Regions from separate parts of the Streptomyces sp. NPDC035033 genome, predicted to be linked through region 4. Evidence: riboswitches for the same ligand, from Rfam matches in the RefSeq annotation. Region 4 holds a riboswitch; each other region holds the start of a gene.

What was found. A riboswitch is a leader RNA that binds a small molecule or an ion and turns the genes downstream of it on or off. The one in region 4 is predicted to bind cyclic di-AMP.
Region 1: it holds a riboswitch for cyclic di-AMP, as region 4 does, so the genes downstream of both, AB0E83_RS04145 (LysM peptidoglycan-binding domain-containing M23 family metallopeptidase) here and AB0E83_RS16950 (LysM peptidoglycan-binding domain-containing protein) in region 4, are expected to answer to the same signal.
Region 2: it holds a riboswitch for cyclic di-AMP, as region 4 does, so the genes downstream of both, AB0E83_RS11660 (M23 family metallopeptidase) here and AB0E83_RS16950 (LysM peptidoglycan-binding domain-containing protein) in region 4, are expected to answer to the same signal.
Region 3: it holds a riboswitch for cyclic di-AMP, as region 4 does, so the genes downstream of both, AB0E83_RS16105 (transglycosylase family protein) here and AB0E83_RS16950 (LysM peptidoglycan-binding domain-containing protein) in region 4, are expected to answer to the same signal.

The regions. Positions count from the first base shown of each region.
Region 1 is NZ_JBEZUZ010000005.1:32,900-39,836, forward strand. Features, by position in the region: gene AB0E83_RS04125 (aspartate aminotransferase family protein) at 1-1,365, shown strand, start outside; gene AB0E83_RS04130 (helix-turn-helix domain-containing protein) at 1,442-2,071, shown strand; gene AB0E83_RS04135 (DUF6126 family protein) at 2,091-2,246, shown strand; gene AB0E83_RS04140 (tyrosine-protein phosphatase) at 2,266-3,087, opposite strand; cyclic di-AMP (ydaO/yuaA leader) riboswitch at 3,477-3,639, shown strand; gene AB0E83_RS04145 (LysM peptidoglycan-binding domain-containing M23 family metallopeptidase) at 3,644-4,609, shown strand; gene AB0E83_RS04150 (SGNH/GDSL hydrolase family protein) at 4,781-5,584, shown strand; gene AB0E83_RS04155 (STM4011 family radical SAM protein) at 5,571-6,434, opposite strand; gene AB0E83_RS04160 (STM4012 family radical SAM protein) at 6,444-6,937, opposite strand, start outside.
Region 2 is NZ_JBEZUZ010000021.1:19,002-25,938, forward strand. Features, by position in the region: gene AB0E83_RS11645 (GNAT family N-acetyltransferase) at 1-458, opposite strand, end outside; gene AB0E83_RS11650 (HPr family phosphocarrier protein) at 665-946, shown strand; gene AB0E83_RS11655 (GntR family transcriptional regulator) at 1,125-1,808, opposite strand; gene AB0E83_RS11660 (M23 family metallopeptidase) at 2,025-2,795, opposite strand; cyclic di-AMP (ydaO/yuaA leader) riboswitch at 2,804-2,964, opposite strand; gene AB0E83_RS11665 (pitrilysin family protein) at 3,162-4,526, opposite strand; gene AB0E83_RS11670 (pitrilysin family protein) at 4,553-5,902, opposite strand; gene AB0E83_RS11675 (DNA topoisomerase IV subunit A) at 6,085-6,937, shown strand, end outside.
Region 3 is NZ_JBEZUZ010000033.1:56,269-63,205, forward strand. Features, by position in the region: gene AB0E83_RS16090 (DUF501 domain-containing protein) at 1-51, opposite strand, end outside; gene AB0E83_RS16095 (septum formation initiator family protein) at 74-544, opposite strand; gene eno (phosphopyruvate hydratase) at 649-1,935, opposite strand; gene AB0E83_RS16105 (transglycosylase family protein) at 2,225-2,965, opposite strand; cyclic di-AMP (ydaO/yuaA leader) riboswitch at 2,970-3,145, opposite strand; gene AB0E83_RS16110 (transglycosylase family protein) at 3,410-4,432, opposite strand; gene AB0E83_RS16115 (cytochrome P450) at 4,656-5,894, opposite strand; gene AB0E83_RS16120 (globin domain-containing protein) at 6,195-6,937, shown strand, end outside.
Region 4 is NZ_JBEZUZ010000036.1:37,849-44,785, reverse strand. Features, by position in the region: gene AB0E83_RS16965 (SpoIIE family protein phosphatase) at 1-937, opposite strand, end outside; gene AB0E83_RS16960 (alpha/beta hydrolase) at 1,080-1,844, shown strand; gene AB0E83_RS16955 (phosphoribosyltransferase family protein) at 1,991-3,292, shown strand; gene AB0E83_RS16950 (LysM peptidoglycan-binding domain-containing protein) at 3,286-4,191, opposite strand; cyclic di-AMP (ydaO/yuaA leader) riboswitch at 4,196-4,381, opposite strand; gene AB0E83_RS16945 (hypothetical protein) at 4,727-5,317, shown strand; gene AB0E83_RS16940 (helix-turn-helix domain-containing protein) at 5,494-5,826, opposite strand; gene AB0E83_RS16935 (STAS domain-containing protein) at 5,941-6,342, shown strand; gene AB0E83_RS16930 (flavoprotein) at 6,767-6,937, opposite strand, start outside.

The sequences.
Region 1 (6,937 bases), on a different contig from region 4:
CGGGCGCTGCTCGCCGAGCGCGGCGGCGAGCGGTACGGGCTGCACGCCCGGTACCTCAACCCGCAGCTGCCGCGGATGCTGCACGCCATCGGCTTCGACAAGGTCTACGAGCGGGCCGCTGGCGCCCACTTCTGGGACGCCGAGGGCAACGACCACCTCGACATGCTCGCCGGCTTCGGCGTCATGGGCCTCGGCCGGCACCACCCCGTCGTCCGCGAGGCCCTGCACGCCGTCCTCGACGCGGACCTGCCCGACCTCACCCGCTTCGACTGCCCGCCGCTGCCCGGCCTGCTCGCCGAGCGGCTGCTCGCCCACAGCCCCCACCTCGACCGGGTCTTCTTCGGCAACAGCGGCACCGAGGCCGTCGAGACCGCCCTGAAGTTCGCCCGGTACGCCACCGGCCGGCCGAGGGTCGTCTACTGCCACCACGCCTTCCACGGGCTCACCACCGGCGCCCTCTCGGTCAACGGCGAGGACGGCTTCCGGGCGGGCTTCGACCCGCTGCTCCCGGACACCGCGATCGCGCTGGGCGACCTCGACGCCCTGGAGCGCGAGCTCCGCCGGGGCGACGTGGCCGCCTTCGTGGTCGAGCCGATCCAGGGCAAGGGCGTCCACGAGGCCCCGCCCGGCTTCCTGGCCGCCGCCCAGGAGCTGCTGCGCCGGCACGGGGCGCTGCTGATCGCCGACGAGGTGCAGACCGGCCTCGGCCGGACCGGCGACTTCTACGCGTACCAGCACGAGGACGGGGTCGAGCCGGACCTGGTGTGCGTGGCGAAGGCGCTCTCCGGCGGCTACGTGCCGGTGGGCGCCACCCTCGGCAGGGACTGGATCTTCAAGAAGGTCTACTCCTCGATGGACCGGGTCCTGGTCCACTCGGCCAGCTTCGGCTCCAACGCCCAGGCGATGGCGGCCGGGCTCGCGGTCCTGGCGGTGATGGAGTCCGAGGACACCGTCGCGCACGTGCGGCGGGTCGGCGGGCTGCTGAAGGGGCGCCTGGAGGAGCTGGTGCCCCGGTACGAGCTGCTGCACGAGATCCGCGGCCGGGGGCTGATGATCGGCATCGAGTTCGGCCGGCCGGCCTCGCTGGGGCTGCGCGGCCGGTGGGCGATGCTCCAGACGGCCCGGAAGGGACTCTTCGCGCAGATGGTGGTGGTGCCGCTGCTCCAGCGGCACCGGATCCTCACCCAGGTCTCCGGGGACCACCTGGAGGTGATCAAGCTGATCCCGCCGCTGGTGATCGACGAGGCGGACGTGGACCGCTTCGTCACCGCCTTCACCGCGGTCATGGACGACGCCCACGGCGGCGGCGGGCTGCTCTGGGACTTCGGGAAGACGCTGGTCAGGCAGGCGGTCGCGCAGCGCTGAGCCGGGCCGTCCCGCCGGTTTTTGCCTCTGGGGCAAGAAACTTGCCCCAGAGGCACGATCCTGGCGGAATGGACGCATGGACCACGTCCCCCGGGGCTCCGCCCCGGAAACCGCCGCTCCCGGTCCCGTGCCCGACGTCGCCCCGCAGCTGCGGGCGCTGCGTCGGCGCCGGGGGCTCACCCTGGAGGCCGCCGCCCAGCGGGCCGGGCTCTCCCCGGCGCACCTCTCGCGCCTGGAGACCGGGAACCGGCAGCCCTCGCTGCCGATGCTGCTTGCCCTCGCCCGTATCTACGGTACGACGGTCGCCGAGCTGCTCGGGGAGACCCCGCCCGAACGCGACCCGGTGATCCGGGCCGGCCGCTCCGAGCCGGTCGAGGCCGACGGCTGGGTCTACCGGCAGGTCGGCGGGGCGGGGCGGGCCCTGCAGTGCCTGCGCGTCCACGTGCCCTCCGCCACCCGGGCCGACATCGTGCGGGTCCACCCCGGCGAGGAGTGGATCCACGTCCTGGAGGGGCGGGTGCGGCTCGCGCTCGGCGAGACGGTGCACCTCCTCGACCCCGGGGACAGCGCGCACTTCGACTCGCTCACCCCGCACCGGATCGGCGCCGCGGGGCCGGCCGGCGCCGAGCTCCTCTTCGTCCACACCCTGATGCAGAGCCCCGTCGCCGAGCTGTGCCTCGGCGACGGGACCCCGCACCGGCGCTGACACCCCGAAAGGTGCTGCCATGTCCGACAAATCCGTATCGGTCACCGGTGAAGAGCGCGGCGAGGGCCGGTTCCCCAAGGGGCTGGTGCTCCGGCTCTTCGCCTATCTGATCGCCGGCCACCTCTTCGCCGGCTTCCTCTACCTGCTCTTCATGCTCGGGGGGCAGAACCAGTGACCCGCCGGGCGGAGACCGCTCACGCCTCCGTGAGCAGCCGCTCCCGCAGCCGCTCCCGGGTCTCGGGCGCCAGCTTCAGCCCCCGGGCGAGATAGGCGTCCACGGAGCCCCAGGTCGCGTCGATCGTCTCGAAGGCGGCCCGCAGGTACTCCACCCGCGCGTCGAAGAGCGGGCTCAGCAGCTCCATCACCTCGGGCGCCATCGCGTCCCGGGCGGTGGAGCTGCGGCGCACCTTGTACCGGCGGTGGGGCGCGTTCGACTTCACGTAGTCGGCCTCGATCGCCGCGCGCTCCACGCCCAGCGCGAGCAGGGTGACGGCGATCGAGAGCCCGGCGCGGTCCTTGCCGGCCGCGCAGTGCATCAGGGCCGGGACGGAGTCCTCGGCGAGGGAGTGCAGGACCCGGCTGTGCTCGGCGGTCCGCTCCACGACCATCCGGCGGTACGAGGAGGTCATCCGCTCCGCGGCCCGGCCGTCGCCCAGCAGCTCCCGCAGCGTGGCGAGGTCGCCCTCGCGGACCAACCGCCAGAACTCCTTGCCGTCGGCCGGGTCGCTCAGCGGTATGTTCACGTTCCGCACGCCCGGCAGCTCGACGTCCGGGCCCTCTATCCGGGCGTCGGCGGCGTTGCGGAAGTCGAAGACGGTGTGCAGGCCGAGGCCGGAGAGGAAGGCCGCGTCGGACTCGGTGGCGTCGGCGAGGTGGCCGCTGCGGAAGAGGGCGCCGGGCCGGACGAACCGCCCGTCCGTCGTCGGCAGCCCGCCCACGTCCCGGAAGTTGCGGACCTCCGCGAGCTCGGGCTCACCGGGTTCGAGGGGCTGGACCTGCGGCAACTGCTGCGTCACGGATGCTCCTGGGGTAGGCGTTCGCGGGACCGGGACGAGATCGGTTCCCCCCCGCAATCATCCCGTCGCGCGGGGCGCGGCGCACCCCCCTGACCAGTAATGGGCGATCTGTCCGTATTGATGGGTCTTGGGGTAACGCGCCCTGGTTGAAGGGGAGATGGAATTCCGCGCGTGAGCAGGGTCATAGAAGTGACGGATCGTGGCCGGCCGCCCGGTCCAACCACCGCCCCGGAAAAGGGAATCGAGGGATCGTCATCGACGGAGGGTGACCGGAATTCCGGGTCCGAAGATCGCCCCGGAATGTCCGGTGAATTCCGCGGCTTGTTCGCGCCGGCCCGGCTCGTCTAGCGTCGCCGTCAATCCGGTCGGACCGCCGAATCCTGCCACCGTCCGGAATTCGACCCCATCCCATGCGCGGCAGGAGCGGGGGACCCAAGGAAGTACGCCGGTCCCGCGACGCAGGACGGCTAGGGGTGAAGTCGCGCGAGAAACGCGGCCGGACATCTCCAGTCCGAACCCGACAGCTCACCTCGCAGGCGCCGGAGAGGAATTCGCCATGCCCGCGAAGGGTAAGCACCGCCGCCAGAAGTCCACCCTGATCACCCGGGGCCTCGCCGCCGCCGGCACCGGCGGCGCCGTCGTCGCCCTGCCGTTCATCGGCGCGACCGGCGCCCACGCCGCCGAGCAGGCCGCCCCGGCCGCCGCCCCCGCCGTGGTGCGCGTCGCCGCGCAGGCCCCGGCCCAGGCCGCCCCGGCCGAGCGGACCGCCGCCCCGAAGACGTACTCCGTCGTCGCCGGCGACTACCTCTCCAAGATCGCCGCCGACCACGACGTCGCCGGCGGCTGGCAGAAGCTCTACGCCGACAACCGCCAGGTCGTCGGCGAGGACCCCTCGCTGATCCTCCCCGGCATGAAGCTCACCCTCGGCGCCGAGAACCCCGCCGAGGCCGCCGCGCCGAAGCCCGCCGCCGCCCAGGCCGCGCCGAAGGCCGCCCCGAAGGCCGAGCGCGAGGCCGCCCCGAAGGCCGCCCCGAAGAAGCAGTCCTCCGGCGAGCAGACCCGCGCCTCGCGCTCCGCCGAGCGCGCCGCCGCCCCGGCCGCCGCGCAGCCCGCCTCCACCGGCTGGGTCGCCCCGGTCTCCGGCGGCGTCTCCACCCCCTACCGCGCCTCCGGCTCCATGTGGTCCTCCGGCTACCACACCGGCGCCGACTTCATCGCCTCCTCCGGCACCACCGTCCGCGCCGTCGGCGCCGGCACGGTCGTCTCCGCCGGCTGGAGCGGCGCGTACGGCAACGAGGTCGTCATCCAGCACGCCGACGGCAACTACTCGCAGTACGCCCACCTCTCCTCCCTCTCCGTCTCCGCCGGCCAGTCGGTCAGCGGCGGCCAGCAGATCGGCCTCTCCGGCTCCACCGGCAACTCCACCGGCCCGCACCTGCACTTCGAGATCCGCACCGCGCCGAGCTACGGCGCGGACATCGACCCGCTGGCCTACCTGCGCCAGCACGGCGTCTCGATCTGAGCCGTCCGGCGCGACGCGCCCCGCGGAGGCCCGGCACCCCTGGTGCCGGGCCTCCGCCCCGTTCCGCGCTATTCCGGCTTGGCAAATTCTTTATCGGTGGCATATATCACCCACCGTCAACCCCTCCTTACGGTCGCGTAGGTCACATCCGAAACGGAAGGATGTGCCTTCGTGGCAGACGATTCGAGAGCAACAGACAAGAACGCGTTCGGGTCATTCGGGTCGTACGCGGCGATCGGTGACAGCTTCACCGAAGGCGTCGGAGACCCCGGACCCGACGGCACCTACGTCGGCTGGGCGGACCGCTTCGCGGTGCTCCTCGCCGACCAGCTGCCGGAACCCGAGGACTTCCGCTACGCCAACCTGGCGGTCCGCGGCCGCCTCCTCGACCAGATCGTGACCGAGCAGGTGCCCCGGGCGAAGGAACTCGCCCCCGACCTGGTCACCTTCTGCGCCGGCGGCAACGACATCATCCGCCCCGGCACCGACCCCGACGACGTCGCCGAGCGCTTCGAGCGGGCCGTGAAGGACCTCACCTCCTCCGTCGGCACCGTCATGGTGACCACCGGCTTCGACACCCGCGACGTGCCCGTCCTCAAGCACCTGCGCGGCAAGATCGCCACGTACACCGCGCACGTCCGCGCCATCGCCGACCGCTACGACTGCCCGGTCCTCGACCTGTGGTCGCTGAAGTCGGTCCAGGACCGCCGCGCCTGGGACGACGACCGGCTGCACCTCTCGCCCGAGGGCCACACCCGGGTCGCGCTGCGCGCCGCCCAGGTCCTCGGCCTGCCGGTCCCCGCCGACCCCGACCAGGCCTGGCCGCCGCTGCCCGCCCGCGGCCCCCTGGAGGTCCGCCGCGACGACATCCACTGGGCGCGCGAGTACCTGGTGCCGTGGATCGGGCGCCGGCTGCGCGGCGAGAGCTCCGGCGACCACGTCGAGGCCAAGCGCCCCGACCTCATGCCCCTGTAGCCCAGGGGCGGCCGGCGGGGATCCGCTCCAGGACCCCGCCGGCGAAGACGTCGTACAGCGGCAGCGTCTCCAGGTGGACGTAGCCGATGTGGCAGTCGCAGACGGCGAGCGGGCAGGCGCGCGGCCGCAGCGCGGCACGGTACGAGCCGTCGTACAGGTTCCCCAGCTCGGCCCGGACGAAGTGGCAGCGCCGCACCGTCCCCCCGCCGTCCACCGACACCACCGACGCGCCGGTCCGGCACGGCAGCCCCGCCGAGCGGTGCGGGTGCCGGCTGTACGGGAAGAGCGGGTCGACCGCCGTCCAGGCCGCCGCCTCCGCGTCGGAGTACACGTGCCCCTCCGCCGCGTTCACCCACAGGTAGACGTGGTCCGGCAGCGCGTCCCGCAGCCGCACCGCCTCCCCGTGGTGCTCGGGCAGCCCCACGATCCCCACGCTGAACCGGACGCCCCGGGCGGCCAGGTCACGGGCCTTGCCGAGGAAGCGGTCGTACGGCGTCTGGCCCGGGTGGTACGTGCACCACAGCGCCAGCGCGTCCAGGTCGGCCCCGTCGAGCCACGAGGTCCGGCAGCTCAGATTGGTCTGGATCGCCACCCGCTCCACGTGCGGCAGCCGGGACAGCTCCACCATCGCCCGCCGGTACCAGGAGCGGACCAGCCCCTCGCCCCACGGGGTGAAGAGGATCCGCAGCCGGTCCCCGGTCTGCCCCGCCGCCCAGCCGGCGAACCGTTCGAGCGCGGCCCGGTCCGCCCGCAGCGCCTCCGGGCCGTCGCGCCGCTTGGCGAAGGGACAGTACGGGCAGGCATAGTCGCAGGAGGCCAGCGGCCCCCGGTACAGCAGCGTCAGCTCCACGACCGCCCCCTACTTCGGCTCGTACGCGGCCATCGCGGCCCGTACGGCGGGGGAGAACAGCTCCGGGCCGAGCCCGTCCGAGTGCGCGAGCCCCTCCGGCGACAGCCTGAGCAGCCCCTCCGGCGCCGACCCGTCCAGCCAGCCGTACGCCGCGAACCGCTCCAGCTCCGCGCCGAAGTCCTCCTGGACCGTCGAGCCGAACCGCTCCTCGTACCCGGCCGTCTCCATCCCCGCCGCCTGGAGCAGCGACTGGAGGAGGTGGCGGCGGCGCGCCTCCGCGCCGTCCACCCACCGGCCCACCTCGGCCCGGGAGAAGTCCGCCGTCCCGGTGTAGGCGTCGATGATCGAGCGGATCTCCCGCATGTCCACCGCGTAGTCGAAGGAGTAGTGCAGCGCCGAGGTGTACGAGCGGGCGCCGCAGCCCAGGCCGATCATGCCGTCCGTCTGGCAGGCGTGGTCGTCCGGGCCCGCCGGGACCGCGCCGGACCGCCGGAACATCCGCA
Region 2 (6,937 bases), on a different contig from region 4:
GCGACGCCGCGGCCCTGGTGGGCGTCCTGGACGAGGAAGGCGACCTCGGCCTCGTCGGCGGGGGCGGAGGCGGGGCGGCCCCGGTCGTCGATGCGGTCGTAGCGGACGGTCGCGATGAACTCGCCGCCGACGGTGGCGGCCAGGCCGACCCGGTCGACGAAGTCGTGGTGGGTGAAGCGGTGGACGTCCTTGGCGGAGAGCCGGGGGTAGGGGGCGAAGAAGCGGTAGTACTTCGACTCGTCCGAGACCTGCTCGTAGAAGCTGACGAGCCGGTCGGCGTCGTCGGCGGTGATGGGGCGGACGCGCGCGGTGCCGCCGTCCCGGAGCACGATGTCGGCCTCCCAGTGGTCGGGGTAGGCGTGCTCCTCCGGGGCCGGGCGCTCCCCCGCCCCGCCCGGCCCGCCCGGCCCGCCCGTCCCGTCGCCCGGTCCGTCCGTCTGTTCCGACGCGCTCCGCATGGGGCACAGCCTACGGCGGGGGTGCGACACCGGCACCGTCCGCGCGCCCCCTCCTCGGCGGCACACGGCTCGCGCGCCCTTCCCGCCCCGTGCAAGGTGGGGAGGGCCGGACGTCGCACGGGTGCGGGACGAAGGTCGGCACGAGCACGCCGCATCCCGTGAGAGACTGGTCTAGACAACCCGCTGAAGACCTGAAGGGCAACACCATGGCTGAGCGCCGCGTCAACGTCGGCTGGGCCGAGGGCCTGCACGCCCGCCCCGCCTCCATCTTCGTCCGTGCCGCCACGGCCTCCGGTGTCCCGGTGACCATCGCCAAGGCCGACGGCAACCCGGTGAACGCCGCGTCGATGCTCGCGGTGCTCGGTCTGGGCGCGCAGGGCGGCGAGGAGATCGTGCTCGCCTCGGACGCCGAGGGCTCCGAGGCCGCGCTGGACCGCCTCGCCAAGCTGGTCGCCGAGGGTCTCGAGGAGCTCCCCGAGACGGTCTGACCCAGCGGGTCGTCCCCGGCTCTCCCGGACGGCCGTGTTCCCGGAAATTCCCGGCGGACACGGCCGTCCGGCATTTCCGGGACCCCGGCCATCCACCGCTTCCGGACCTTGAATTCCCCTTTTCCGGGCAGCACGGAAAAGGCTCTGGAATAGCCGCTCTTTTTATACGGCGCCCGTGTTAATTCCGGACGCTCGCCGTGTTGACGGCATGTTGCGAAACCCTCACACGCCCCCGCTCCAGCCGTTTCAGCCGGTGCAGCGGGAGGGCGTGCTCCACGTGGAGCGCGGTCAGCGCGCGGGCCCGCTCGGCGTCCCCGCGCGCGAGGGCGTCCACGATCGCCCCGTGCTCGGCCCACGCCTCGACGGGCCGCTCCGGCCGGTCGACCACGTACATCCAGGCGATCTTGTGCCGCAGCTGGGTGAGCAGGGCGGTCAGGGCCGGGCTGCCGGACGCCTGCGCGAGCGTCTCGTGGAACCAGCCGCCGAGCGCCCGCAGGTCCTCGCCCTGCCCCTGCCTGGCCCGCTCCTGCCCCAGCCTGACCAGGCCGCGCAGCACCTTGAGGTGCGCCTCGGTCCGCCGCTGGGCGGCCCGCGCGGCCCCGAGCGGCTCCAGCAGCGACCGTACGTCGAGGAGGTCGGCGGCCTCCTGGTCGGTGGGCTCGGCGACCTGGGCGCCGGCATGCCGCCGGCTGACGACGAAGCCCTCCGACTCCAGGGTGCGCAGGGCCTCGCGGACGGGGACGCGGGAGACGCCGTAGCGGCGCGCCAGCTGCTCCTCGGTCAGCCGGCTGCCGGGCGCGAAGACCCCCGAGACGATGTCGTCCCGAATCGCCGTGCATACCGACTGCGCGGGAACCCGCATCTTCCGACCTCCGCTTCCGATCCGCGCGCACCGAATTCGAGCGACGCCTTTTCAGTGACTCTAGCGACGCCTGTCAAGCGACTCCATTGCAGCACACCGGAAATTCCGAAGCCCCCACGGAATTCGGCCGGTACAGGGCAGCGAAAAGGCCCCGGCTCGCCAGGAGCCGGGGCCTTTCGGCGCGAAGGGGACGCGCAGCGGGTCAGAGGCGGCGGGTCAGAGGCTGACGCCTCGGGCGCGGAGGTACGCGACGGGGTTGATGTCGGAGCCGTACTCGGCGGTGGTCCGGGCCTCGAAGTGGAGGTGCGGGCCGGTCGAGTTGCCGGTCGAGCCGGAGACGCCTATCTGCTGGCCGGGCTCGACGGTCTGGCCGACGTAGACGCCGATGGACGACAGGTGGCCGTACTGGGTGTAGGTGCCGTCGTTCATCCGGATCACGATGTTGTTGCCGTACGCGCCGCCCCAGCCGGCCTCGACGACGGTGCCGGAGCCGACGGAGACGACCGAGCTGCCGTAGGCGGCGTGGAAGTCGACGCCGGAGTGGCTGCCGGAGGACCAGAGCGAGCCGCCGGTCTGGTAGCCGGTGGAGACGTACGAGCCGGCGACCGGGAGGTTGAAGGAGGCGAGCCGGCGGCGCTCGGCCTCGCGGGCGGCGCGCTCCTTCTCCTCGCGGATCTCCTGGGCGCGGGCCTCGGCCTTGCGCTTCGCCTCGGCGCGCGCCTTGGCCCGGGCCTCGGCCTCGGCGACCTCCTGCTCCTGGGCGGCGACCTGGGCGCTGATCTGGTCGGCGATGGACTCGTCGGCGATCACCTGGGTGAGGCCGGTGTCCTCGGCGGAACGGTCGTCCGTGTCGGCGGCGAGCGCCGGGGAGGCGAGGGTGCCGACGACGCCGGTGGTGGCGAGGGCGGCCACGCCGGCGATGCCGGCGCCGCGGCGAGCCAGACGGCTCGCACCACGATGCTTCCCGGTGGCACGGGTGAACGCCAAGGCTGTTCCTTTCCTTCCTTCTCGCCTACCGGGTTAGCTGACGGGTTCGGAGCAGGAAGGTCTCCTACGGGCCCCTCCGCGTGGCGAAGGCGTCCGATTCACCCCAGGGACTGGGTGGGTCCCCGGCTCCCCGGGCTCGCGCCTGACGGGGACTCGGCGATGACTGTCCGGTGCCGCGGGTGCGGCGCGTGCGTCGGCCGGACAGCCGGGACGACGCTAGGCCGGACGGATGTCAATCGCCAAACAGACGCGCCGATTTGTAAGACATGCCACAAGGCATATGATCACCGTTGACTCGATAACGGACAAAGCGGAGGTCTCCGGCGTTTCTTCACGCTGGAGACCTCCGCCCGGGCTGACTCCGGGTCAGCTCACCACGGTCACCTCGCCGATGCCGAGGGCCCGCACGGGCTCCTCGATCTGCGACGCGTCGCCCACCAGGACGGTGACGAGCCGGTCCACCGGGAAGGCGCTGACGACGGCGGCCGTGGCCTCGACCGTGCCGGTCTCGGCGAGCCGCGCGTACAGCCGCGCCTGGTAGTCGTCCGGGAGGTGCTGCTCGACCTGGTCGGCGAGGGTCCCGGCGACCGAGGCGGCCGTCTCGTACTTGAGCGGGGCCACGCCCACCAGGTTCTGCACGGCGACGTCCCGCTCGGCGTCGGTCAGACCGCCCTCGGCGAGGGTGCGGAGCACCTTCCACAGGTCGTCCAGGGCCGGACCGGTGTTGGGGGTGTCGACCGAGCCGCTGATGGCGAGCAGCGAGGCGCCGTGCCCCTCGCCGTCCGAGCGCAGCACCTGGCCGAAGGCGCGCACGCCGTACGTGTACCCCTTCTCCTCGCGCAGGACGGCGTCCAGACGGGACGTCAGGGTGCCGCCGAGGCAGTAGGTGCCGAGGACCTGCGCGGCCCAGACCGCGTCGTGCCGGTCCGGGCCGACCCGGCCGATGAGCAGCTGGGTCTGGACGGCGCCGGGGCGGTCGACGATGACGACCCGGCCGGTGTCGTCGCCGGTGATCGGCTCCATCGGGCGCGGAGCGGCGGGCTTGCCGGTCCAGCCGCCGAGCGTCTCGGCGAGGACCTCGTCCAGGTCGACGCCGGTGAGGTCGCCGACGACGACCGCGGTGGTGGCGGCGGGCCGCACGTGGGCGTCGTAGAAGGCGCGGACGGCGTCGGCGTCGATGGCCTCCACGGTCTCCTTGGTGCCCTGGCGCGGCCGGGAGATGCGGGCGGTGGCCGGGAAGAGCTCCTTGTAGAGCTGCTTGGCGGCGCGGCGGCTCGGGTTGGCGGCCTCGTGCGGGATCTCGTCCAGCCGGTTGGCCACCAGGCGCTTGACCTCGTCGGCGTCGAAGGCCGGGGAGATCAGGGCCTCGGCGACGAGGCCGAGCGCCTTGGGGAGCCGGGAGACCGGGACCTCCAGGGAGACCCGGACGCCGGGGTGGTCGGCGTGCGCGTCGAGGGTGGCGCCGCAGCGCTCCAGCTCGGCCGCGAACTCCTCGGCGCCGCGTTCGGTGGTCCCCTCGGAGAGGGCGCGCGCCATGATGGTGGCGACGCCGTCCAGGCCCTCGGGCTCGGCGTCCAGCGGGGCGTCGACGAAGATCTCGACGGCGACGACCTGCTGGCCGGGACGGTGGCAGCGCAGCACGGTCAGCCCGTTGTCGAGCGCGCCGCGCTCGGGGGCCGGGAAGGCCCACGGCCTGGCCGCGCCGGCCTGCGGCCGCGGGTGGAACTCCATGCTGGTCAGAGACACGGCGGCGTCGGTCACTGGTCCGCTCCCTCTTCGTCGTCGCCCTCGGCGCTGTCTTCGGTCTCCACCGGCTCGTACACCAGCACCGCGCGGTTGTCGGGGCGCAGCCGGGCGGCGGCCACCTCGCGGACCTCGTCGGCGGTGATCGCGAGGACGCGGTCGACGGCGGTCAGGGCGAGCTGCGGGTCGCCGAACAGGACGGCGAAGCGGCACAGTTCGTCGGCGCGGCCGGCCACCGTGCCCAGCCGGTCGAGCCATTCGCGCTCCAGCTGGGCCTGGGCGCGCTCCATCTCCTCCGCGGTCGGGCCCTCGGCGGCGAAGCGGGCCAGCTCCTCGTCGACGGCCGCCTCGATGGCGGGGACCTCGACGCCGCCGGAGGTCTTGACGTCCAGCCAGCCGAGCGAGGGGGCGCCGGCGAGCCGGAGCAGGCCGAAGCCGGCGGCGACGGCGGTGCGGTCGCGGCGGACCAGCCGGTTGTGCAGGCGGGAGGACTCGCCGCCGCCGAGCACGGTGAGGGCGAGGTCGGCGGCGTCGCACGCGCGCGTGCCGTCCTCCGGCAGCCGGTAGGCGGCCATCAGGGCGCGGGCCGGGACGTCCTCGACGACGACCTCGCGCAGCTGCCCGCCGATGACGTCCGGCAGCGAGCCGTCGCGGGGCGCGGGCTTGCCGTCGTGGCCGGGGATGGAGCCGAAGTACTTCTCGATCCAGGCGAGGGTCTGCTCCGGGTCGATGTCGCCGACGACGGAGAGGACCGCGTTGTTGGGCGCGTAGTAGGTCCGGAAGAACTGACGCGCGTCCTCCAGGGTGGCCGCGTCCAGGTCCGCCATCGAGCCGATGGGGGTGTGGTGGTACGGGTGGCCCTCGGGGTACGCGAGCGCGGTGAGCCGCTCGAAGGCGGTGCCGTACGGCACGTTGTCGTACCGCTGGCGGCGCTCGTTCTTCACGACGTCGCGCTGGTTCTCCATCGACTCGTCGTCGAGGGCGGTGAGCAGCGAGCCCATCCGGTCGGCCTCCAGCCAGAGGGCGAGCTCCAGCTGGTGGGCGGGCATGGTCTCGAAGTAGTTGGTGCGCTCGAAGCTGGTCGTGCCGTTGAGCGAGCCGCCCGCGCCCTGCACGAGTTCGAAGTGGCCGTTGCCGTGCACCTGCTTCGAGCCCTGGAACATCAGGTGCTCGAAGAGGTGGGCGAGGCCCGTGCGGCCCTCGACCTCGTGGCGCGAGCCGACGTCGTACCAGAGGCAGACCGCGGCGACCGGGGTCAGGTGGTCCTCGGAGAGGACCACCCGCAGGCCGTTCGCCAGCCGGTGCTCGGTCGCTGTCAGGCCGCCGGAGCCGGCCTCGGCCGTGGCCGTGTGACCCATGGGCATGTACGTCCCTTCGATCGCGATCGTGAAAAGTCCTGCCACTGTATGCAAGCGCGCCGACACCTGGCGAAGTTCCCGGAGTCCTCCGATGTCCCTCGTCCGGGTCGCGGTCCGCGTTGTCGGTGGCACGGTCCACAATGGTCCGCGTCAGATCAAGCTTTGTCGGAGAAGGAGCCGCAGCCGCGATGGCCCGCCGCAGCACGAAGACACCGCCGCCGGACGACGCGTACGAGGAGAGGATCCTCGACATCGACGTCGTCGACGAGATGCAGGGCTCCTTCCTCGAGTACGCCTATTCGGTGATCTACTCGCGCGCGCTGCCCGACGCCCGCGACGGCATGAAGCCGGTCCAGCGGCGCATCGTCTACCAGATGAACGAGATGGGCCTGCGCCCGGACCGCGGGTTCGTCAAGTGCGCCCGCGTGGTCGGCGAGGTGATGGGCAAGCTGCACCCGCACGGCGACGCCTCCATCTACGACGCCATGGTCCGCATGGCGCAGCCGTTCTCCATGCGCGTGCCGCTGGTCGACGGCCACGGCAACTTCGGCTCGCTCGGCAACGACGACCCGCCGGCCGCCATGCGGTACACCGAGTCGCGGATGGCCCCGGCCGCCCTGCTGATGACCGAGTCCATCGACGAGGACACGGTCGACTTCGCGCCCAACTACGACGGCCAGGAGCAGGAGCCGGTCGCGCTCCCCGCCGCGTACCCGAACCTGCTGGTGAACGGCGCCTCGGGCATCGCGGTCGGCATGGCGACCAACATGCCGCCGCACAACCTCGGCGAGGTGATCGCCGCCGCCCGCCACCTGATCCGGTACCCGAACGCGGACCTGGACGCGCTGATGCGCTTCGTCCCGGGCCCCGACCTGCCGACCGGCGGCCGGATCGTCGGCCTGAACGGCATCCGGGACGCGTACGAGTCGGGCCGCGGCACCTTCAAGATCCGCGCCACCACCTCGGTGGAGACGGTGACGGCCCGCCGCAAGGGCATCGTCGTCACCGAGCTGCCCTTCACGGTCGGCCCCGAGAAGGTCA
Region 3 (6,937 bases), on a different contig from region 4:
GTCCGCCTCGGTGGGCTCGGTGCGTTCGGTCTGCGGAGGGGGCGTTTCCATCGTGGGTCCTGAGTCGGGTCGGTCAGTGGCGGTCGGCGTTGTCGACGCCGTCCCAGAGGTTGTCGTACCAGGGCCGGTCGGCCGTTCCCCGCTCGGCGCGGGGGCGGTCGGCCGCCCCGGGGTCGTTCACGGTGAAGCCGGTCTCGCCGGGGAGCACGTAGTGGAGGTGTTCGCGGGCGAGGCGGCGGACGTAGGCGGGGTCCTGGAGGCGGGCCTTCTCGTCCCGCAGCTCCTCGACCCGCCGGGCGGCCTCGGCGGCCTTGCGCTCCTGGTCGGCGATCTCGCCCTGCTGGGAGACGTAGCTCCTTATCGGATAGGCGAGGGCGACGACGAGGGAGCAGACGACCAGGGCGAGGAAGGCGGCGCGGCCGGTGAGCCGGGAGCGCCGGGCCTGGCGGCGGGTCTGGGAGCGGTAGACACGGGCCGCGGTCTGCTCGCCGAGCAGCCTGATCCGGGTCGCGGTCGAGAACCGGTCCCCGTTCTTCACGGCCATGCCGTCCCGCCTCCCCTGTCGCCGGTGTCCCTCAAACGTGCGTCCCCGCACACGGTACGGGACCGGGTGCGGGGACGTACGGAAGCCGCCCTGCGGGACGGGTCTCAGCCCTTGAAGCGCGGGAAGGCGCTGCGGCCGGCGTAGACGGCGGCGTCGTCGAGGATCTCCTCGATGCGCAGCAGCTGGTTGTACTTGGCGACGCGCTCGGAGCGGGCCGGGGCGCCGGTCTTGATCTGGCCGCAGTTGGTGGCGACGGCGAGGTCGGCGATGGTGACGTCCTCGGTCTCGCCGGAGCGGTGGGACATCATGCACTTGAAGCCGTTGCGCTGGGCGAGCTCGACGGCGTCGAGGGTCTCGGTCAGCGAGCCGATCTGGTTGACCTTGACCAGGAGGGCGTTGGCGGACTTCTCCTCGATGCCGCGGGCGAGGCGCTCGGGGTTGGTGACGAAGAGGTCGTCGCCGACGAGCTGGACCTTGTCGCCGAGCTTCTCGGTGATGGCCTTCCAGCCGGCCCAGTCGTCCTCGAACAGCGGGTCCTCGATGGAGACGAGCGGGTACGCGGAGACGAGCTCCTCGTAGTACTCGGTCATCTCGGCGGCGGAGCGCTCCTTGCCCTCGAAGAGGTACGTGCCGTCCTTGTAGAACTCGGAGGCGGCGACGTCCAGGGCGAGGGCGACGTCCTTGCCGGGCACGTAGCCGGCCTGCTTGATGGCCTCCAGGATGAGGTCGAGCGCCTCGCGGTTGGAGCCGAGGTTCGGGGCGAAGCCGCCCTCGTCGCCGAGGCCGGTGGAGAGGCCCTTGGTCTTCAGGACGGACTTGAGGGTGTGGTAGACCTCGGTGCCCCAGCGCAGCGCCTCGGAGAAGGACTCCGCGCCGATCGGGGCGATCATGAACTCCTGGATGTCGACGTTGGAGTCGGCGTGCGACCCGCCGTTGAGGATGTTCATCATCGGAACGGGCAGCAGGTGCGCGTTCGGGCCGCCCAGGTAGCGGAAGAGCGGGAGGTCGCTGGCCTCGGAAGCGGCGTGCGCGACGGCGAGGGAGACGCCGAGGATGGCGTTGGCGCCGAGCGACGACTTGTCCGGGGTGGCGTCCAGGTCGAACATGGCCTGGTCGATCAGGCGCTGCTCGGTGGCGTCGTAGCCGACGAGCTCCGGGCCGATCTGCTCGATGACGGCGAGGACGGCCTTCTCGACACCCTTGCCGAGGTAGCGGTTCTGGTCGCCGTCGCGGAGCTCCAGGGCCTCGAAGGCACCGGTGGAGGCACCGGACGGGACGGCAGCACGGCCGGTGCTGCCGTCGTCGAGGCCGACCTCGACCTCGACCGTGGGGTTGCCTCGGGAGTCCAGGATTTCCCGGGCTACGACGACGTCGATGGACGGCACGAGCATCTCCTTCTGGGATGTGGCGCTAGGTGTGACGCATGGGTCGCAAGGTCTCGTACGCCTTGCGACAAGAGCCTAACCGGCTCCGGGGCTCCGGCCAGTCGACCACCCGTCCCCTGGGACGAAAAAGGGCCCAAGAGCACGCATCAGGTGACAAAAGCCCCGGGTTCTACTGGACGGTAACGGCAGAACCCCGGTCCGGAGCCACGGGGGAAGGGGGCTCGGGACCGGGGTGGTCACCGCGGGAGGGCTGTCGGGCACCGGTGAGCCGCCGGACTCACCGGGGCCGCGGGGGTCACTTCAGGTGGAGCTGCTGACCCGGGTAGATGAGGTCGGCGTCCTCGACGACGTCCTCGTTCAGCTCGAAGAGCTTCGCCCAGCCGCCCTCGACGCCCTGCGCCTGGGCGATCTTGCTGAGGGTGTCGCCGGCGACGACCTTGTACTCGCCGTCGCCCTTGGCGACCTTCTTGCCGGTCGGGGTGGTGACGGTCTTCTTGGCGGCGGCCTTCGGGGCGGCCTGGGCGGCGCGCTGCGGGGCCTGGCGCTGCTCGCTGCGGGTGGCGGGCTGCTCGGCGGAGCGCTCCGGGGCGCTCTGCCGCTGGGTGCTCTGCTGCTGGGTGCTCTGCTGCTGCGGAGCGGCCTCGGCGGAGCCGCCGTCGTAGGAGGCGCCGGAGAGGCCCACGCCGCAGCTCGGCCACGCGCCCTTGCCCTGGCCCGCGAGGACCTTCTCGGCGATGGCGATCTGCTGCGACTTGCTGGCCTGGTCGGCGGTGGCGGCGTAGGCGGTGCCGCCGTACGCGGCCCAGGTGGAGGCCGAGAACTGGAGGCCGCCGTAGTAGCCGTTGCCGGTGTTGATGGACCAGTTGCCGCCGGACTCGCACTGGGCGACGCGGTCCCACTCGGAGGCGGTGGCGGCCGAGGCGGTGCCGGCGGCCATCAGCGGAGCGGCGACGGCGGCACCGGTGACGCCGACGAGGGCGACGACGCGGGTGGCCTTGGAGGGACGACGACGCTTGCCCGTGCCGGAGAACAGCATGGAGTTTCCTCTTCACCGACGCCTGTGAGGTGAGCTGTCGGGTTCGGGCTGGAAGAGTCGCCCGGCCACGCGTCCTTGCGCGCGGCTTCACCCCTAGCCGGTCGTTCGGCCGTCCTTCCGGACGGCCGGGACCGGCACGAACCTTGGGTCCCCCACTCCTGCCTGCGGCGCTTTCGCGACGACAGTTCCCGGCGACCGACGGCAGGACTCGGCGTTTCGGTCGACGGGGCCCGCGGTGGCGAGCGGTGACGACCGTAGACACACACCTGCTCGAAGTTCAAAGAGGCTCACGACGGACAAATCGCCCTTACTTGCCTTCCGTCGGCCCTCGTTTGCGCAGGTGAGAGCTGACGGAAGCAAAGTTTGCGGACGTGACACGCCAGTTGGGACGAAGAGACCCATGTCTCACTTTCCCAAAATCGGACATTCAACCCTGAAACGGGCTCACTTCTCCGTCGGAGGGGTCGTCAGTTCGAGGCTCTGACCAGGGAGGATGAGATCCGGGTCGGCCCCGACCGTACGGCGGTTGGCGTCGTAGAGGGCGTCCCAGCCGCCGGGAAGATCGTTCTCCTGTGCGATCTCCGACAGACTGTCACCCGGCCGCACGGTGTAGGCGTCACTTGTGTCCGCGTTGACGGTGGTCGAGGTGACCTTGTCCGCACCTGCGGCATGACGCCCGGATTCCTGGGTGTTGTCCGTTACGCCGGTTTCCTCCGGGGCCGCCTCGCCCCGGTGCTTGCCCGTCCCCGGCGCGGCCGACGCCGCGTCAGACCCGTCCGTACCGGGGGTCGCGGGGGTGGTGGGCGCCACGGGGCTCACGGAGGCGTCCGGCGGCGTGACGGGAGCGGTGGGGGTGCCCGTGGCGGCGTCCGGCGTGCCGGTGGGGGCCTCCGGGGCGTCCGGGGCGGTGGCCGCCGGCGGCGGCGTGGCCGTCCCCGCGGGGGCGGTGGTCGCCGGCGCGGACGGGGTGGCGGGCGCGGCCGGCGCGGTACCGGTCCCCGCCGTCGCCCGCTCCGTCTCCCCGGCCCGCTCCGTGGGCGTCGCGGCCGCCCCGGCCCGCTCCACCGTCTCCTCCGCGGCCGCGTCCGCGCCCGCGGTGCGGCCGGACTCCGGCGCCACTCCGCCCTCGTCCTCCCGCGGGACGGCGGGGCCCGGCCGGACGTCCGGCGCCACGCCGTCGTTCTCCAGGCCCGCGATGGGGGCGCAGGTCGCCCAGTCGGTGCTGCCGGCGACGAGCGCCTTGTCGGCGATCGCGATCTGCTGGGCGCGGCTGGCGAGGTCGGGGCTCGGGGCGTACGAGAGTCCGCCGTGCCGCTCCCACGCCTCCTGCGTCATCTGGAGGCCGCCGAAGGCGCCGTTGCCGAGGTTGGCGCTCCACTGGCCGCCGGACTCGCAGGCGGCGACCCGGTCCCAGGTGGGCGCGTCGGCGGCGGAGGCGGAGCCGGTGGCGAGCAGCGGCAGCGCCATGGCGGATCCGGTCACTCCCGCGGTGACGACGAGCGCGGGTGCCTGGCGGGGTCGACGGTGTCGTCCGTTTCCGGAAAGCATCTCGGGGCCTTTCGCGTGACGGCGGGGACGGCGGGGACGGCCGAGGCGGGGCCGAACGTTGGCGCGAACGTAGCCGCATTCGAACGTCCGTCACAAGTCGATGGCACCGCGATCACGCGAAGATCACATTTCTGACACGACGTCACCTGTGCCGCGGGGGTGCGGATGGGGTGAACTCCACCGGAAGCGTGCGCAATCCCCGCATGATGAGCCCTCCGCGCCACCGCAGTTCGCCCGGATCGACGCCAAGTCGCAGGTCCGGCAGGCGGGTCAGGAGGGTGGCGAGGGCGGTCTGCCCCTCCAGGCGGGCGAGCGGCGCGCCCAGGCAGTAGTGGATGCCGTGCCCGTAGCCGAGGTGCTGGTTGTCCTTCCGGGCGAGGTCGAGGGTGTCCGGCGCGCCGAAGCGGTCCGGGTCGCGGTCGGCCGCCGCGAGCACCACGAGGACCGGGTCGCCGGCCGGGACGGCCTGTCCGCCGATGGTGAGGCCGGTGGTCGCGTACCGCCAGGTCGCCAGCTCGACCGGCCCGTCGTACCGCAGCAGCTCCTCCACCCCGGTCTCCAGGAGCCCGGTCTCCCCGGCGGCCAGCGAGGCCTGGAGCCGGGCCCGCTGCTCCGGGTGCCGGAGCAGGGCGTACGTCCCGTTGCCGATCAGGTTGATGGTCGTCTCGAAGCCGGCGAAGAGCAGCACGAAGCACATGGCGACGGCCTCGGCCTCGGTGAGGTGGTCGCCGTGGTCGGAGGCGCGGATGAGCCCCGAGATGAGGTCGTCCGCGCCTTCCTCCCGCAGGGTCTCGCGCTTCCGGTGGATGAGCTCCGCCAGGTACCCGCGGATCTTCTTCACCGACCGCGCCACCCCGCCGCGCGGCCCGCCGCCGTGCCGGATCATCATCCCGGCCCAGTCCCGGAAGTCGTCCTGGTCCTCGGCGGGCACCCCGAGCATGTCGCAGATGGCGTAGATGGGCAGCGGGAAGGCGAACTCGTGGATGAGGTCGGCGCTCCCCCGCTCCGCGAAGGAGTCGATGAGCCGGTCCGTCAGCTCCTGCACGCGCGGCGCGAAGGCGGCGACCCGGCGCGGGGTGAACGCCTTCGACACGAGCCGCCGCAGCCGGGTGTGGTCCGGCGGGTCGATGTTGAGGAGGTGGGTCATGAGCCCGGCGCTGCGCTCGCCCGGGATGCCGGTCTTGCCCGGTTCGGCGTGGTGCACCGGGTTCTTGGAGAGCCGCTGGTCGGCGAGGGCCTGCCGGGCGTCCGCGTACCGGGTGACGAGCCACGCCTCGACCCCGCTGGGCAGGGTGGTCCGGCGCACCGGCGCGTGCTCCCGCAGCCAGGCGTACGCCGGGTACGGATCGCTCGCGAACTCCCAGCTGAACAGCTCGGGCACCGGCCCGCCGGCGCCCCCCGGACCCGAGCCGCCGCCGGCCCCGGAGCTGCCTACGGCCCCGGAGCTGGAGCCGGAGACGGGGCAGGAGGCCGGAGCCGGGGCCGGGCTCGGATCCGTACGCGGGCCCCGGCTCGGGCTCGGGCCGGGGGAATCGGGCGTACCGGGCGTCGGGGCGGGTCCTTCACTCACTCCCCGACCGTACAGTCCGGTCCCCCGCGCCCCTCGCGCCCCTCCGGCCGACCTGACGTCATCACCGTCCCGTGATCACGCCGTGACGGCCCGTGCCCTAGATTTCCCCGCGTGGACCTCCCCTTGCTCAGAAGCACGTTCGCGGTCGTCGAGAGACGGGCCGAACACGCCGTCACGTACTTCTACTCGCACCTCTTCTGGCGCAACCCCGGCGTGCGCGCGCTCTTCCCCGAGGACATGGTCCCGCAGCGCGACCGGCTCTTCGCCGCGCTCGCCCACGTGGTGACCGGCCTCGACGACCCCGGCCTGCCCGCCTACCTGGGGCGGCTCGGCCGCGACCACCGCAAGTTCCTCGCCACGCCCGCCCTGTACGCGGCGGTCGGCGAGAGCCTGCTCGCCGCCTTCGCGCACACCGCGGGGCCCGCGTGGACGGTCGCGGCGGAGAAGGCGTGGTCGGAGGCGTACGCGCACGTCGCCGAGGTGATGCTGCGGGGCGCGGAGGAGTCCGCGGCGGCCGGGGAGCCCGCCTGGTGGGACGCGGACGTCGTCGGGCACCGGCGGCACGCCGACGACCTGGCCGTGCTGACCCTCCGCCCCCGCCGGCCGTACCCCTACCTCCCCGGCCAGTACGCCGGCGTCAGCTCGCTCCGGGTCCCCCGCGCGTGGCGCACCTACTCGCTCGGCAACGCCCCCCGCGAGGACGGCACCGTGGACCTGCACGTGAGCCGGATCCGCGGCGGGGCGATGAGCACGGCCCTGGTGGAGGAGGTCCGGCCGGGCGAGGTCCTGCGGCTGAGCGCCGCCGGCGGGGCGGCGACCGCCCGGACGGCCCCGGGCGGGCTGCGCACCTACAT
Region 4 (6,937 bases):
GGTCCACCAGGGCGCCCGCCAGATGCCGGTGACCGTCCGCCCCCACGAACCGCGAGCGCGTCGACACCTCCAGCAGGTGCAGCCCGCCGTCCGGTCCCTTCAGCCGCAGCCGCCGCACCGACCCCCCGCCGTCGGCCGCGCCCGTCCGGCGGGCCGCCGCCCACAGGGCGTAACCGTCCTCCGGGTCCAGCCGCGAGGTCAGCGCCTCGACCGGCAGCGGGGAGGCGTCCGGCACGCCGAGGATCGCCCGCAGCCCGTCGTCCATGGTCACGGTCCCCGCCGCCAGGTCCCAGTCGAAGGAGCCGAACCGGACCGGCGGCACCGCGCCCGACGGCAGCTGGACACAGAGCGGCTCGCCCGGCCACGCCACGGCCGTCCCGCCGGCCGCGAGCCCCGCGAGGACCTCCCCGAGCCGCAGCCCCGCCCCGGTCATCCGCTCCCGGTCCCGCGCGCCGACCGGCAGCCCCGGCGCCGGGGGCCGCAGCACCACGAGGACCCCGAACCGCTCCCGGCCGGCGACCACGGGCGCGTACAGCGACGCGAACGGGAACGGCAGGCTCGCCACCAGCTGCGGGAACCGCCGCATCGACTCCTCGACGTCCGACAGGTACACCGGCTGCCCGGACCGGTGCACCTCGGCGACCGGGAACGGCCGGTTGGTGTGCATCCGTGACCACGGCCGGAACAGCTCCCCCGGCAGCCCCGCGAGCACCGAGAGCCGCAGCAGCCCCTCCGTACCGGAGCGCAGGTACACCCCGCCCGCGTATCCGCCGACCGACTCGACGGCGTCCGTCGCCGCCTCCGCCAGCACCTGCGTCAGGGCCTGCGGCGACGCGCCGGGGAACGCCCGGCCGGAGGAGGGACCGGAGGACGGGCCGGGAGGCGGGCCGAGCGGGGTCACACAGCCAGCATGCGCCCGCCGCGAAACCCGCCGCATCCCGGGCGCCGGCCCCGGAAGGCCGCCGCCCTGGTTGACCGCGCGCTTCCGGACCGTCACACTCGGTCGTCGTCCACCGCCGCCACCGGCGGCCTGGGACACCCCACCACCCTCACCACCACCTCGCGCGCAGGGGGCACCGATGACCGGCCGGGTACTTCCGTACGACGTCCACGGCGACGGGCCGGGGAGGGCCCTCGTCCTCCACAACTGGTTCGGCGACCGCAGCAGCTTCGATCCGCTCCGCGCGCACCTCGACGCGTCGGCGGGCAGCTACGCCTTCCTCGACTGCCGCGGCTACGGCGAGGCCCGGGACGCCGACGGCGCCTACACCATGGAGGAGGTCGCCGCCGACGCCCTGGCCGTCGCCGACGACCTCGGCTGGGACTCCTTCTCGGTCATCGGCCACTCCATGGGCGGCAAGGCGGCCCAGCTGATGCTGCTCGACGCGCCCGACCGGGTCCGTTCGATCGTCGGGATCTCGCCCGTCTCCGCCGCGGGCTTCCCCCTCGACGAGGAGAGCCGGCGGCTGTTCGCCGGCGCCGCCGACGACCCCGCGCTGCGCCGGGCCATCATCGACCGCACCACCGGCGGCCGGCGCGACGCCCCGTGGCTCGACGCCGTCGTCGACCGTTCGGTGACCCGCTCCTCGGCCGCCGCCTTCCGCGCCTACCTGGACTCCTGGTCCGGCACCGACTTCCACGAGCGGGTCCGCGACAACCCGGCGCCCGTGCTGCTGGTCGTCGGCGCGCACGACCCGGCGCTGGGCGCCGAGGCGATGGAGGCGACCTGGCTGCGCTGGTACCCGAACGCCCGTCTGGAGGTCCTCGCGGACGCCGGGCACTACGCGCCGGAGGAGACCCCGAAGGACCTCGCACGGGCCATCGAGGCCTTCCTCGCCGCCTGACCCCGCGGAGCCGGCCGGTCGCACGGCACCGGCCGGCCGCGGGGTCCTCCGCGGGGCGGGACGGCCGGCGGGTGGGACCCTGGAGGTACGGGCAGGGCCGGCCGGCCCTGCCGCGCGGGAATCGCCCACCGGGAAGGCGGCGCGCCATGTACTTCGCCGACCGCACCGACGCCGGGCGGCAGCTCGCCGCCCGCCTCGCCCACCTCGAGGGCCGTGACACCGTCGTCCTCGGCCTGCCCCGCGGCGGGGTCCCGGTGGCGGCCGAGGTCGCCGAGGCCCTGGACGCGCCCCTGGACGTCTGTCTCGTCCGGAAGCTGGGGGTGCCGTACCGGCCCGAGGTGGCCATGGGAGCGATCGGCGAGGGCGGGGTCCGGGTCGTCAACGAGCAGATCGTGCGGGACGCGGGCGTGACCGCGCGGGACCTGGCGGAGGTGGAGGAGCGCGAGCGGGCGGTCCTGGCCGAGCGGTCCCGCGCCTACCGGGGCAGCCGCCGGCCGGTGGCGCTGGAGGGGCGGACGGTGGTCGTCGTCGACGACGGGATCGCCACCGGCGCGACCGCGCTGGCCGCGTGCCGGGCGGTACGGGCCGGCGGGGCCGGCCGGATCGTCCTCGCCGTCCCGGTCGCCCCGCACGACTGGACGGCCCGGCTCGGGGGCGAGGCCGACGAGACGGTCGCCGTCCACACCCCGGTGGGGTTCGCCGCGGTCGGCCAGTTCTACCGGCGGTTCGACCAGACGCCGGACGCCGAGGTGGTGGCCCTGCTCGCGCGGAGCCGCGCGGAGCACGGTCCGGCCGTCCAGAACACCGCCGTACGGATCCCGGCCGGGGGACCGGTGCTGCCGGGCGACCTGGCGGTGCCCGACGGGGCGGCCGGGCTCGTCCTCTTCGCCCACGGCAGCGGCAGCGGCCGGCACAGCCCCCGGAACCGGGAGGTGGCCGCCGCCCTGAACCGGGCGGGGCTCGGGACGCTCCTCTTCGACCTGCTCACCGAGGCCGAGGCGGCCGACCGCTCCCGCGTCTTCGACACCCCGCTCCTCGCCGAACGGCTGGGCCGCGCCGCCGCCTGGGCGGCCGGCGAGGCCGTGACCGGAGGGCTGCCGCGGGGCTACTTCGGCGCGAGCACCGGGGCGGCCGCGGCGCTGTGGGCGGCGGCCGAACCGGGCGACGACGTGGCCGCCGTGGTGTCGCGGGGCGGCCGTCCCGACCTGGCGGAGGAGCGGCTCGCCGGGGTCAGGGCCCCGACCCTGCTGATCGTCGGCGGGAGCGACGACCTCGTCCTCGACCTCAACCGGCGGGCCGGGGAGATGCTGCGCTGCGAGAGCCGGCTGGAGGTCGTGCCCGGCGCCGGCCACCTCTTCGAGGAGCCGGGGGCCCTGGAGGAGGTGGCGGAGCTGGCCACCGCCTGGTTCGGCCGCCACTTCGGGGCGGCGGCCGGGGCGGGTCAGTAGGCGCCGTTGACGTTGTCGATGGAGCCGTACCGGTCGGCCGCGTAGTTGCAGGCGGCGGTGATGTTCGCGACGGGGTCGTACGGGTCGAGCGAGGTGCCCGGCACGTGGTAGGCGGCGAACGTCGGGTCGATGACCTGGAGGAGGCCCTTGGAGGGGATGCCCTTCGCGGCGTTGGAGTCCCAGAGGTTGATGGCGCGGGGGTTGCCGGAGGACTCGCGCATGACGTTGCGGAGGATGCCGTCGTACGAGCCGGGGATGCCGTAGCGGGCCATGACGTCCAGCGACTCGCGGATCCAGCCGTCGAGGTTGTCGGCGTACCGGGTGGCGGCGGCGGGAGCGGCCTGGACGGCGGGGGCGGCGGCGCGGCTCGCGGACCGGCTCGCCCGTTCGGCGGAACCGGTGGAGGCGGGCTTCGCCGAGGTCTTCGTCACGGTCTTCGGCGCGGCCTTCCCGGCCGACTTCTGGGCCGGCTTCCGGGTCGTCTTCTCCGGCGCGGGGGCGGCCTTCGCGGAATCCCGACGAATCGTCAGTTCGAGGCCCGGGTGAATGAGTGACGGATTGTCACCGACGGCCGTCCTGTTCGCCTGGTAAAGCGCCTTCCAGCCGCCCTGAATTCCCTTCCGGTGGGCGATGAGGGAAAGCGAGTCGCCCTTCACCACGGTGTACGCGCGGGCGGCGGGGGCCTTCGGCGCGGTGGCCGGGGCGGCGTTCTGCGCGGCGGTCACGGCGGCGGGGGCGGCGGCCGAGGGCGCGGCGGCGGACTGCGCGACGGGCGCGGCGCCGGCCGTGGCGGGCGCGACCAGGGGGAGGGCCAGGGCGACCCCGCCGGTGCCCGCGAAGGCGAGACCACGGGAGACGGGACGGCGTCGGGGGCGGCGGTGCTTGCCGTGAGCGGCCATGACGGTTTCCTCTCCGGCGCCTGCGAGGTGAGCTGTCGGGTTCGGACGGGAGGTGTCCGGCCGCGCGCACGCGGCTTCACCCCGAGCCGTTCCGGAGAGCCGGACCGGCGGTGTGGTGGGTCCCCCGCTCCTGCCGTCGGGTGCAATGGGAGGTCTTCCGAGCGGTGGCAGGATTCGGCGATCCGCTCGAATGGGGGTGACCGTAGGCGAGAAATGCGGCGGGGAACAAGACGTGAAAGCGCGGGAAAAGGAACGGCAAAGATCGCTCGCCCGGAATTCAAGATCGACCGTTCCGGCGGCCCCTCCCGAATCCCTTGCGCCGTCCGGCTCGTGACGGAACGGGGCCCGCCGGGGAGGCGGGAAAAGTGAGTCGCGTCACGGAAAAAGAAATGTCCGAATAGGCCGTCTCATTCCCTTCGGGGGCAGTGTGGCGTAATGCCCCTGCTCGGGCGTGTCGGCGACGACCGGGGGAGTGGTGAACGACACGCGCGGAGCATATGTCGCAAAACAGACATTCATCCTTAATGATGCGGGAATGTCGTCCTCCATCCCGTTGCTCGACCCGGACGCCCTCGACCGCGAGGCGGCCCGGCTCTGCGAGAGCGCCGCCTGGGAGCGGATGCTCCTCCCCGCCCGCCCGACGCCCGACCCGGAGCCCTGGCGGCGCCTGCTCTCCGTCCCCGTGGACCGGCTCGTCGCCGACGCGCTCGACGCCCTGCCGCCGGCCCCGCCGGCCGAGCGCCCGCTGCCCGGCCGGATCGGGGCCGTCCTCCCCGACCGGCTGCACGTCTGGCGCCGGATCGGCCGCCCCGACGTGCGGCCCTCCGTCCACCTGGCCCACGCGCGCCGGGTGCTGACGGAATGGGGCTGGCAGAACACCCCGTACAAGCTGCGGGACGTGCGGGGCGCGCGCTGCGTCTGCGGCGCCCTGCTCGCCGCCCACCGGCTCGGCCACGGCAGCGCCGCGACCATGAACGAGGCCGGCGCCTGGATCATGACCGAGCTGCGGTCCCGGGGGTGGCACGGCCTCATCGGCCCCTGGAACCGCGCCCCCGGCCGCACCGCCGAGGACGCGCTCGCGCTCCTCGACGCCACGATCCGACGGGCGGCCCTGGCCGGCCGCTGAGCGACGCCCGACGCCCGGCGGCCCGGCACCGCCGAAGGGTTCACCCCTCAAGCGCCTCGCGGGCGGGGCTCGCATCGAGGGCGCCGGGGCCCGGGCCCGCTGCCCGCCGTGCCGGTCGGCGCCGGGCTCCTCGTCCACCCCGCCGTCATCGAGCCCGGCCCTTTCGAAGCCGCCCTCTAGTGGGAGACCGGCTGCTGGCCGGCGCGCTCCGCCTCGTTCTGCACGAGCAGGGAGAGGAGCGAGGCCAAGGGGAGCCCCGCTTCCGCGGGGTGGCGCAGCGCCTTGCCCGGCTCTATGCGGTAGGTGTTCGTCCGCCCCTCTCGCGTGTGGGAGAGGTAGCCGTCCCGTTCGAGGTCGACGATGATCCGCGACACGGCGCGCTCGGTGAGCCGGCACCGTGCGGCGATGTCACGGATGCGGGCGTTCGGGTTGTCCGCGATCGCAGCCAGTACACGGGCGTGGTTCGTGATGAACGTCCATCCGGTGTGGGATTCAGGGACTCCAAGCATGGTCCTGGATTTTACGCGACCGGGCTTGCCAGAAGGGAAATGCATGACATAACTTTCCTGCATCAGACGTCCTACACCCCTCCGACGGAGGGATCAGTCGGAGGGAGTTCCCGTATGCCCTGGGACGATGTCGCCGCCGGACGCCTGTCCGCATGCGACGGTGAGCCATGGACGGGGCAGGGGGCCGAGGGCGCGTCGCCGCAGGGCGTGGTGCTCCAGTACGAGTACCGCGAGGCGCAGGTCGTCGAGGCCCGGGGGGAGTACGACATCCACTCCATCGGGCCTCTGGCCGACGCGCTGAAGGCCGCGACCGCAACGCATCCGAAGGTGATCCTGGACGTCTCGGGGGTGGCCTTCGCGGACTCGTCCTTCTTGAACCTCATGATCCTCACCCACCAGTCGGGAAAGCTGCGCGTGGCAGCGCCGTCGGCCCAGATCAGGCGACTGTGCGCGATCACCGGCGCCGACCAGGTCCTGCAGATCCGGGACACGATCGCCGACGCCGTCGCCACGTAGCACCGCGGCCGGGCTCCGGTGGGTCCGGCGACGAGGCCCTTTCCGAGAGGCGTGGCACGGCCTGAGCGCTGCTGCTGGTCGTGGGCCGGGCCGACTTCCTGCGAGGAGGTCCCATGGCCGGATGCGGATGCGGATGCGGATGCGGATGCGGCGGCGACCGCTGCTGTGTGCCGGCGTCCCGCTCTGCTTTCCGATGCCGGCTCCTCACCGACGCGGCCGCCTTCGCGTACCGGCGATCGCCGGAGGACGAATCGCCCTCGTGACCGGCGCATCGCGGCCACACCTGGCGAGGAGCGGCTTCGACGGCGCTTGTCGGTTCTGGCGTGCGCCGGTGGCCCGTCCTGTTCTCGACCGAGCGGACCGGAAGAGCGCCTCCGCCGTTCTGCGGCGGCCCGGGAGGCGCTCCTCGCGGCGGTCGCGCCCGCTATCCCCGCGAGTCTCGGTGGACTTCCGCGACCGCCTCCAGGGCGGCGCGCCACGGGTACGCGGTCGGGTCGCCCTCTCCTGGCGGGTTCGGTACGAACCCGCCCTCGCCGTACACCACGCGCACGCCGGCACCGCGCAGGGTCTCGATCGACCGCTCGAACTGCGGGTG